One region of the Erwinia sp. INIA01 genome, then DNA from elsewhere that is predicted to be linked to it. Evidence: riboswitches for the same ligand, from Rfam matches in the RefSeq annotation. Region 1 holds a riboswitch; the other holds the start of a gene.
The links. A riboswitch is a leader RNA that binds a small molecule or an ion and turns the genes downstream of it on or off. The one in region 1 is predicted to bind thiamine pyrophosphate.
Positions count from the first base shown of each region.

Region 2: linked by a shared signal. The riboswitch ahead of thiM (hydroxyethylthiazole kinase) and the one ahead of OMR58_RS11105 (TenA family protein) in region 1 are both predicted to bind thiamine pyrophosphate.

Region 1 is NZ_JAPDNC010000005.1:214,031-218,931, forward strand. It holds gene OMR58_RS11100 (anion permease) at 1-866, shown strand, start outside; gene OMR58_RS11105 (TenA family protein) at 985-1,623, opposite strand; TPP riboswitch at 1,700-1,813, opposite strand; partial or broken gene OMR58_RS11110 (Rpn family recombination-promoting nuclease/putative transposase) at 1,896-2,273, opposite strand; gene OMR58_RS11115 (cytochrome c) at 2,576-3,967, shown strand; gene OMR58_RS11120 (c-type cytochrome) at 3,988-4,344, shown strand; gene OMR58_RS11125 (FAD-binding oxidoreductase) at 4,362-4,901, shown strand, end outside.
Region 2 is NZ_JAPDNC010000003.1:220,094-224,994, forward strand. It holds gene cpsG (phosphomannomutase CpsG) at 1-301, shown strand, start outside; gene OMR58_RS06620 (glycosyltransferase family 4 protein) at 419-1,573, shown strand; gene wcaJ (undecaprenyl-phosphate glucose phosphotransferase) at 1,695-3,092, shown strand; TPP riboswitch at 3,221-3,326, shown strand; gene thiM (hydroxyethylthiazole kinase) at 3,363-4,154, shown strand; gene thiD (bifunctional hydroxymethylpyrimidine kinase/phosphomethylpyrimidine kinase) at 4,151-4,901, shown strand, end outside.

The sequences.
Region 1 (4,901 bases):
TAGGCACCAGTCTCAGCTCATCGATGTTTATTACTGGTGCCGCGCCTAACGTGCTGGGCCTGGAGTTTGTGGGTAAAATTGCCGGTATTCATATCAGCTGGCTGCAGTGGTTCCTCAGCTTCCTGCCGGTGGGGATTATCCTGCTGATCGTGGCACCCTGGCTGTCCTATATTCTTTATAAGCCAGAGATCACCCACAGCGAGGAAGTCTCAAACTGGGCGGGTGGCGCGCTAAAAGAGATGGGTCGCCTGACGCGCCAGGAGATGACGCTGATTGGTCTGGTGCTGCTGAGTCTGTCTTTGTGGGTATTTGGCGGCAAAATTATTAACGCCACGGCGGTCGGCCTGCTGGCGGTATCCCTGATGCTGGCGCTGCACGTGGTTCCGTGGAAGGACATCACTAAATATCACAGCGCCTGGAATACGCTGGTTAACCTCGCCACGCTGGTGGTGATGGCGAATGGCCTGACCCGCTCCGGCTTTATCGACTGGTTTGCCAACACCATGAGTCGCCATCTGGAGGGATTCTCCCCCAGCGGTACGGTGGTGGCGCTGGTGCTGGTGTTCTATTTTGCCCACTATCTGTTTGCCAGCCTGTCTGCCCACACCGCCACCATGCTGCCGATGATCCTTGCCGTGGGGAAAGGTATTCCCGGCGTGCCGATGGAGCACCTGTGTATCCTGCTGGTGCTGTCGATTGGTATTATGGGCTGCCTGACGCCGTATGCCACCGGTCCCGGCGTGATTATCTACGGCTGCGGCTACGTTAAGTCGAAAGATTACTGGCGGCTGGGTGCGATATTCGGCGTGGTATTTATTTCGCTACTGCTGCTGGTCGGCTGGCCAATTCTGGCACTGTGGAGCTGATTTTCGGGGCAGTTTTTTGGGGCAGACTGCACTGGCTTTCTGCCCCTTCTTTATGACGCTCCGGATGCCCGAGTTTCTCGGGCAACTCGTATTGACATTACCCTGCTTTCAGCGTGATTTACGCATAAGCCGCATCAAAAAATGCCTTCTCCAGCCCCACCGCACGGCGGAAAAGATCCTCACACTGCGAGGCTTCTGCTGGCCCAACACGATCCAGTTCCTCACGGATAAATGCCACAAACGCGTTGAAATCCGGATTATCATGCAGCGTAACCCACTCGGCGTAGACGAAATTCTCCGGCAGCGGTCGGGCAGCGTGAGTCGCCCAGTCATAATACAGCCATTCAGCTACGTTCAGCACGGTAAGGATCGCCGCATAGCTGCGGGTGGCTGCCGCTTCACGCATGATGGCTTTAAAACCGGCCGTCGGAGCGGTATCCGGCTGTTCGTTACGTAGCTGCTCACTGACGCCCAGCGCGATAAACGAACGCAGGAAATAGGTGTTTTCTTCGGAGGAAACCATCCCGGCAAAGCGGCCAAAACGCAGGCGTGCTTCGGTGGTATCCGCACTGGCCATTGCCGCGCCAACCAGGATCAGGAAGCTGTCGAGGAAGCGGTGATCCTGAATCAGATAATTGATCATCACACGGTCGTCAACGGTGCCAGTCACCAGCTCCTCAACGAAACGGTGATTAACGGCCGCCGACCAGGTTGGCAGATTTTGGTTACGCAGGATTTCGGTAAAACGTTCGGTCATCGTGTTGTCCTGTAAAGTAAAGACAGCGCGACTGAATGTGGATACTCTGGCCGTCTCGATCGGAGGCAGGCAAAAGTCAGACAGGTTGCGCCATCCCTTCGCCGGCATTATCCGGATCAGGTATTAAGGGTCTTCGCACCGTTGCAAGTGCAAACTCTCAGCCCGCTGGTGGGCTCCCCCTGGAAAGGTTCGGCAAGAAACATAACCTGTCAGTTCAGATGTTGTAAACAAAAACTCTAAGACTGAAAAACTTTACAGCGGACGAAATAAAATCAATACGGTATCTTTGCGAGGTCATCTTCACTCAAACCGGTTATCTTCATCACCGTGATCGGGTCCAGTCCATTGCGCAGCATCATTCGCGCAATTTTCAGCGTAGCTGAACGTTCGCCGCGCTGCTCCCCGAGCAGAATCCCTTTTTTCATTCCTTTCTTTTCAAGCTGCTCTGCAAGAGTCATTAGCTGATCCTTATGCGACGGCACGCGCTGTGCCAGTTTACGGATAAAAACCTCTGCATCGGACAATTCCGCCGAGTGCGCAAAATAGTTTACCAGCGTAACCAACTGCTGTCCCGTCATGTGTTTTGCCAAAATCAGGGTTGCCAATCGATCCAACAGCCCGGTGAGATCGCGCTGATGGATATGTTTTTCATGTCTGAAAAATTACCGAATAAGGCACAACGGCATAGACATAATTCTGAGTATTGCCTCGCATAAATAAATGTAAATTATATGCAATAACCAGTATGTCTTAATAAAAAATCGAATTTACCCGCCTCGGCATTTTTGGTTTAAAAAATTGACCTGCACTGGAACATACTCACCTCGTTTATAACTTAAATATAGAAACTCAGACACTATCCTCTCGAGTTATTTCAACAATCAAAACCCGCATTGCTAATAAACGAGCACTAAATAGCGAAAAATAATTCACACTCAAGGCATCAAAACCGATGAAAAATGGCCAGGGAAAGACCAAAAATCACACCAAATGTTCGACCACATCCCGGCTATGCCGCTGGACCAGCGGGGTCGTTGCCTGTGTGGCTGTGGCTGCCGTGCTTGCCTGGTTAGCCACTCTTATCATCCCCAAACCTGGCTATCCCAACGCTAAAATATCCTTACCGATGGATGAACAACAGGTTGCACGTGGTGAATATCTGGCTCGCGTGGGTGACTGTGTTGCCTGTCATACGGCCCCCGGTAAACCGGCGTTTAGTGGCGGTTTACCCATCGCCTCCCCGATTGGTGGCATGATCCCGCCGAACATCACGCCGGATAAGAAAACCGGTATTGGTAACTATTCGTTTGGCGACTTTGAACGTGCGGTCAGATACGGCATTGCTCCTTCAGATGACACGCTATACCCCGCCATGCCGTGGACCTCTTACTCGCGTATTACTGACAACGACATGGCAGCGCTTTATGCCTATTTCATGCACGGTGTTACGCCTGTCGCGGCTCCCCGCGAGCACAACACCATTCCCTGGCCGCTCTCGATGCGCTGGCCCATGACCTGGTGGCGCTGGCTTTTTGCACCAAAACCACTGCCGCCGGGTCCGTTGCCGAAAGAACCGGTTGCGCTCGGTGCTTATTATGTCACCGGCCTCGGCCACTGCGGTGCCTGCCATACGCCCCGCGCCATCACGCTGCAGGAAGTCGTTTTTGATAACAGCAAAGGCACCCAGTACTTGTCCGGCGGTCAGGTCATTGATGGCTATTCGGTGCCCTCACTACGCGGCGAGCAGCGTTCAGGGCTGGGGCAAACTCACGCTGATGAAATCGTTGCGCTACTGAAAACCGGCCGTTCAGATAAAACCGCCACTTTCGGCCCGATGTCCGATGTTGTCACCCACTCCACACAATATATGTCGGACAGCGATCTCTCGGCCATCGCCGCTTATCTGCGCTCGTTACAGCCGAATATCATACAGGATAAGCCCTATTACGATTTAACAACCCTGAATCAGTTATCGCGAGGAGAGGCATTAAGCCCCGGAGCAAAACAGTATTTATCCCACTGCGAAGGCTGCCATTTATCTAACGGACTGGGCTACAAAAATAAATTCCCGGCGCTGGCGTTAAATACCATGGTCAATAATCCCGACCCGGCCAGCTTAATAAAAATTGTGCTGGAAGGCGCAACCAATGCCGAAACAAAACACAACGACACGCTTTATTCCATGCCCGCTTATGCCGATTCACTCAGCGACGGAAATATCGCCGACATATTGAATTTCATTCGTTCGTCATGGGGCAATCAGGCCCCTGAAGTGTCCGCTTCAGCGGTGGCCGAGGTGCGGCAAAATATAACAACACGCAACGCTAACAGCGTACGCGACTAATGAGAACTGACGGAGTGGGTATGAAAAACAGCAATCGCCGCTTACTGATATGGCTTTTCCTGACCAGCATGGCGATTTTCGCTGCGCCGCAGGCACTGGCGATGTCGGATGGCACGGATGGTAAAAGCCAGGAATTTGCGCAGCCCGAAACGGCCAGCCGCTGCATGAGCTGCCATGGTCCGGGCGGTATAAGCCAGAATCCGGAGTGGCCCAATCTGGCCGGGCAAAAAGCACCCTATTTACGCAGTCAGCTCCAGGCCTTTCGTGACGGCAGCCGTAAAAACGGCATGATGCAGAACGTTGTGAACGGTCTGACGGACACAGATATCAGCCAACTTTCTCATTACTTTAGCCAGTTGCCTTCCGCCAACCCGTAATCTGACAAGGAGCTTTTGTGCAGACGTTATTACTGGCACGCAGACATTTCCTCAAGGCCGCAGCTGCCGTTGGCATACTGTTTTCAGGCCTGCTTCGCCCGGTCACCAGTTTTGCTGCCGGCAGCGATCCTGTTCGACCAAAAGGCTTCAAGGGGCCCTTTATCAGCCACGCCGACCCGCGCTATTTCCGCTGGTTCTGGGCGATGACCTGGTACAATAAAAAGCCGAAACGATTCCCTGATGTGATTGCTCAGCCGCTGGACGCTGAAGATATAAAAATCCTGCTGATCTATGCAAAGCAGACGGGGCGTCGGGTTGCACTGCGCAGCTCCGGGCATAACATCACGCTGGCCCCGTTACGTAACGGCGCAGTGACCATCGACATGTCGCGTTTTAACAGTATTGAGCTGGACCCGCAGACCAAAACCGCCTGGGCCGGGCCCGGGGTTCTTAGTCAGGAATTGAACGAAGCCACCTTTGATAAAGGGCTGGTATTCCCAGGGGCGCATACCGGATTCGTTACCCTCGGTGGATTTCTGTTAGGCGGTGGCATGGGC
Region 2 (4,901 bases), on a different contig from region 1:
TAAAGGCAAAACCCTCAGCGAACTCGTTGGCGATCGTATGGCGGCTTATCCTGCATCCGGCGAAATCAATAGTTCGTTATCTGCCCCGAAAGATGCAATCGCCCGCGTTCTCGAAAAATATCAGCATGATGCCATCAATGTGGATTACACCGACGGAATCAGCGTTGAGTATGCCGACTGGCGCTTCAATCTCCGCAGTTCCAACACTGAGCCTGTAGTACGTTTGAATGTTGAGTCTCGTGCTGATGAAGCTCTTATGCAGTCAAGAACGAATGAGATCTTGGAAATTTTACGAAAATAGTTTATTTCTGACAGGTGGGGATACCCACCTGTATAACTCATTTTTTCAAAAATCTTGATGTAAGAATAAATAAAAAATCTATTCATCAGGGTTAATATTTAAGCCAGAGGGTATGATATGTCTACGGAAAAAAACATTGGCATTGTTGTTGATTGGTTAGTGACTTATGCTGGTGCCGAGCGAGTAGTGAAGGATTTTGTGGATGTTTATCCAAACTCTGAGCTTTATTCAGTTGTTGAGTTTTTAAATGATGATGCAAAAAAACTTTTCCACAATAAAAAAGTTAACACTACATTCATTCAAAAATTCCCATCAGCGAAAAAGAAATATCAAAAATATCTGCCTTTTATGACGATGGCCGTTGAGCAGCTTGATGTTTCAAAACATGATGTTGTGCTTTCAAGCAGTCATGCTGTTGCAAAAGGAGTTCTGACCGGGCCCGATCAACTGCATATCAGCTATGTGCATTCCCCGATTCGCTATGCCTGGGATATGCAACACCAATATCTGCGAGAAGCTGGTTTGAATAAAGGTCTTAAAGGATTCCTGGCGAAATGGTTGCTGCATAAAGTCCGAGTGTGGGACTATAGAACGGCAAACGGTGTAGATCATTTTATTGCTAACTCTCAGTTCATCGCGCGTCGAATTAAGAAAGTATACGGGCGTGAAGCTGATGTCATTTATCCACCGGTAGATGTGGATAGATTTACACTGCATGAAAAGAAAGATGATTTCTATTTTACAGCTTCACGAATGGTTCCTTACAAGCGTATCGATCTGATTGTTGAAGCCTTCAGTAAAATGCCGGATAAAAAATTAGTTGTTATCGGCGATGGCTCTGAAATGGCTAAGATTAAGTCTAAAGCCGGAAGTAACGTTGAAATTATGGGATACCAGTCAAACGAAGTTATGGTTGATCATATGCAAAGAGCTAAGGCTTTTGTTTTCGCCGCAGAGGAAGATTTCGGTATTACTCCGGTAGAAGCTCAGGCCTGTGGTACACCAGTAATTGCCTTTGGTAAAGGTGGTGCCCTGGAAACAATTCGTCCTTACGGGGTTGAAAAACCAACGGGAATATTCTTCGATCATCAAACGATTGAATCCGTAATTGAAGCTGTTAAAAAATTCGATGCGATTGACGATGCAATCACGCCACAAAACTGCCGTGAAAATGCTGTGCGTTTCTCAAGCGAAAGATTTAAGAAGGAAATTGCTGATTACGTCGAGGGAAAATGGTCTTTATTTAACGAAACTAAAAAAATTCGTTACTGATTTAATCATGGTTGGGCTTTTTCACGAACTCAGCCTGATTTAAGAACGCAATCATCTGATGCTATAAATATACCTAATCACTTCAGGTTGTTGACCTACAGCTAACAAGAGTGACACTAGAATGACAATTCTACATCATCGAACACGCTCAAATGCCAATGCCTCATTGATATCAATGGTGCAGCGTTTTTCAGATATCTCTATTATATTCTTGGGTTTATATGTTGTTGCCTATTTCAACGATCGGCAGTTCGACTATAAACATGTATTGATTGCACTCGTAGTTTTGGTTGTCTTCCAAATGATCGGTGGAATGACCGATTTTTACCGTTCCTGGAGAGGAGTGAAATCTTCCGCAGAGCTGATCCTGATCTCCAAGAACTGGACGTTAAGTCTGTTACTGACTTTGGGGTTAAGCTCCCTGTTAAGTGACTTTGATCTGAGCTTCAAAATATTCATTCAATGGTATTTGGTTGTCGTTGCCGGTTTCCTTGTATGCCGTATGGCCATTCGTATTGGTTCCGGGATGCTAAGAAAGATGGGATACAACACACGTAACGTGGCGCTTGTGGGGACTATGCCAGCCGGTATCAACTTGATCAGCAGTTTTCTTGAAGAGCCGTGGATGGGTTTTGTTGTTGCCGGCGTCTATGATGAGCAGCCAATTGAAAACACCAATGGTATTAAATACGCGGGTGACTTTGACAAACTAATCGAGGATGCCCGCGAAGGCAAATTGGATCGTATCTACATTGCGATGAGCATGAAAGATGAATCCAAAATTAAAGATATTGTCAAACGCTTAACGGACACTACCTGTTCTGTTTTACTAATACCGGACGTTTTCACTTTCAATATTCTTCAGTCTCGTACTGAAGAGATTAATGGTGTGCCGGTAGTCCCATTATTTGATACGCCTCTTAACGGTATCAATATGGTATTCAAGCGTCTTGAAGACATTATTGTGTCATCGATTATTCTGCTGTTTATCTCACTGCCGTTGATTGTTATTGCCTGTGCTGTGAAGATGAGTTCTCCTGGTCCGGTTATCTTCCGCCAGATTCGTTATGGCATGGACGGTAAACCAATAATGGTATGGAAGTTCAGAACCATGTCAGTCATGGAAAACGGCGCTAAAGTTACCCAGGCTAAGCAAAACGATCCTCGCGTGACCAAAGTCGGTAAGTTTTTACGCAATACCTCACTGGATGAACTGCCGCAGTTCTTTAACGTGCTTTTTGGTCAGATGTCAGTAGTGGGTCCACGCCCTCATGCCGTTGCGCACAACGAACAGTATCGCTCACTTATTGAAGGTTATATGCTGCGCCACAAAGTTAAGCCGGGGATAACAGGGCTTGCGCAGATTAATGGCTTCCGTGGTGAAACGGACACGCTGGACAAAATGCAAAAGCGTGTTGATTTCGACCTGATTTATATTCGTGGTTGGAGCATTTGGTTGGATTTGAAAATTATTTTCCTGACTTTCTTTAAAGGTTTCGTTAATAAAGCTGCTTATTAATCTGGACCTTATGATAAGACTATGTCGGACAGGCTTTAAGATGAATAAAAACCCGCCTCGGCGGGTTTTTTACTTTAGAATTCTTATGCTTGATTTAGCCCATCCCTTTACATATTCTTTCCGTCGAAACACATGACTCGGGGTGCCCCTCCTGTTTTCCCAGGACAAGGCTGAGAAAAACCCGCATAACCTGAACTGGATAATGCCAGCGGAGGGAAGTCAGATGCCTCCAACCGGCATCGCCTTCTTGATCGCCGGTTGGGAGTATAGATGAGCCAACCCATTCCCCTCAGCCACCACGATGTGGCGCACTCTCTGGCGCTGTTCCGCCAGCAATCCCCCCTTATTCACTGCATGACCAATGATGTGGTACAGACCTTTACGGCCAACGTTCTGCTGGCGCTTGGGGCATCCCCGGCGATGGTGATCGATGCCGAAGAGGCTGCGCAGTTTAGTGCGGTAGCCAGCGCGCTGCTGGTCAATGTCGGCACGCTGACCCGCTCGCGCAGCGCGGCGATGCTGGCGGCGGTGGAGTCAGCAAACCGTGCAGGGCGCAGCTGGTCACTGGACCCGGTGGCGGTCGGGGCGTTAGCCTTCCGTACCGAATTCTGCCATCAGCTGCTGAATCATCAACCTGCCGCCATCCGCGGTAATGCCTCAGAGATCAAGGCGCTGGCGCAGGAAGCCGTTTCAGGGCGCGGCGTCGATTCCCGGCATCAGTCCGATGCCGCGATCCAGGCCGCACAGAAGCTCGCTTTGCAGAGCGGGGCGGTTGTGGCGGTCACCGGAGAAGTGGACTTTGTTACTGACGGTCAGCGGACTCTCAGTGTCAGCGGCGGTTCACCGTTGATGACGCGCGTGGTTGGTACAGGCTGTGCGCTGTCGGCGGTGGTGGCGGGTTTTGCCTCGCTGCCCGGCGATCGCCTGATCCACGTTGCCAGCGCCTGCCGCGTGGTATCACTGGCCGGCGAGCGTGCCGCCGCGATCGCAACAGGACCGGGGAGCTTTATCCCTGCCTTCCTTGATGCGCTCTATCTGTTGACCCCGGAGGAACTGGCATGAAGCGGATTAATGCACTGACCATTGCCGGTACCGATCCCAGCGGCGGAGCGGGTATCCAGGCGGATCTGAAAGCGTTCTCGGCGCTGGGCGCTTACGGCACCAGCGTGATCACCGCGCTGGTTGCGCAGAATACCCGGGGCGTGCAGTCGGTTTATCGTATTGAGCCAGATTTTGTTGGCGCGCAGCTGGATTCAGTGCTGTCGGATGTACGTATCGATGCGATCAAAATCGGTATGCTGGCGGAATCCGACATTGTGGAAGTGGTGGCCGAGCGTTTGCAGGCAGCCACCACACCCTGGGTTGTGCTGGATACGGTGATGCTGGCAAAAAGCGGCGATCCGCTGCTTTCTCAACGGGCGGTTGCCACACTGCGCGAACGCCTGCTGCCGCAGGTGTCGATTATCACGCCAAATCTGCCGGAGGCCGCTGCTCTGTTGGACTGCCCGATGGCGAGCAACGAGCAGGAGATGCGCGAGCAGGGCAGGGAACTGCTGGCGATGGGCTGCCAGGCGGTGCTGATGAAGGGCGGCCACCTCAGCGAGTCGGAAAGCCCGGACTGGCTGTTCACCCGCGAGCTGGAACAGCGCTTCACCGCGCCGCGCGTGAATACCCGCCACACCCACGGCACCGGATGCACGCTCTCTGCGGCGCTGGCCGCGCTGCGCCCGCGCCACGATAATTGGGTGGCAACCGTGCAGGCGGCGAAGACCTGGCTGCAGGGTGCGCTGGAGCAGGCGGATTCGCTTG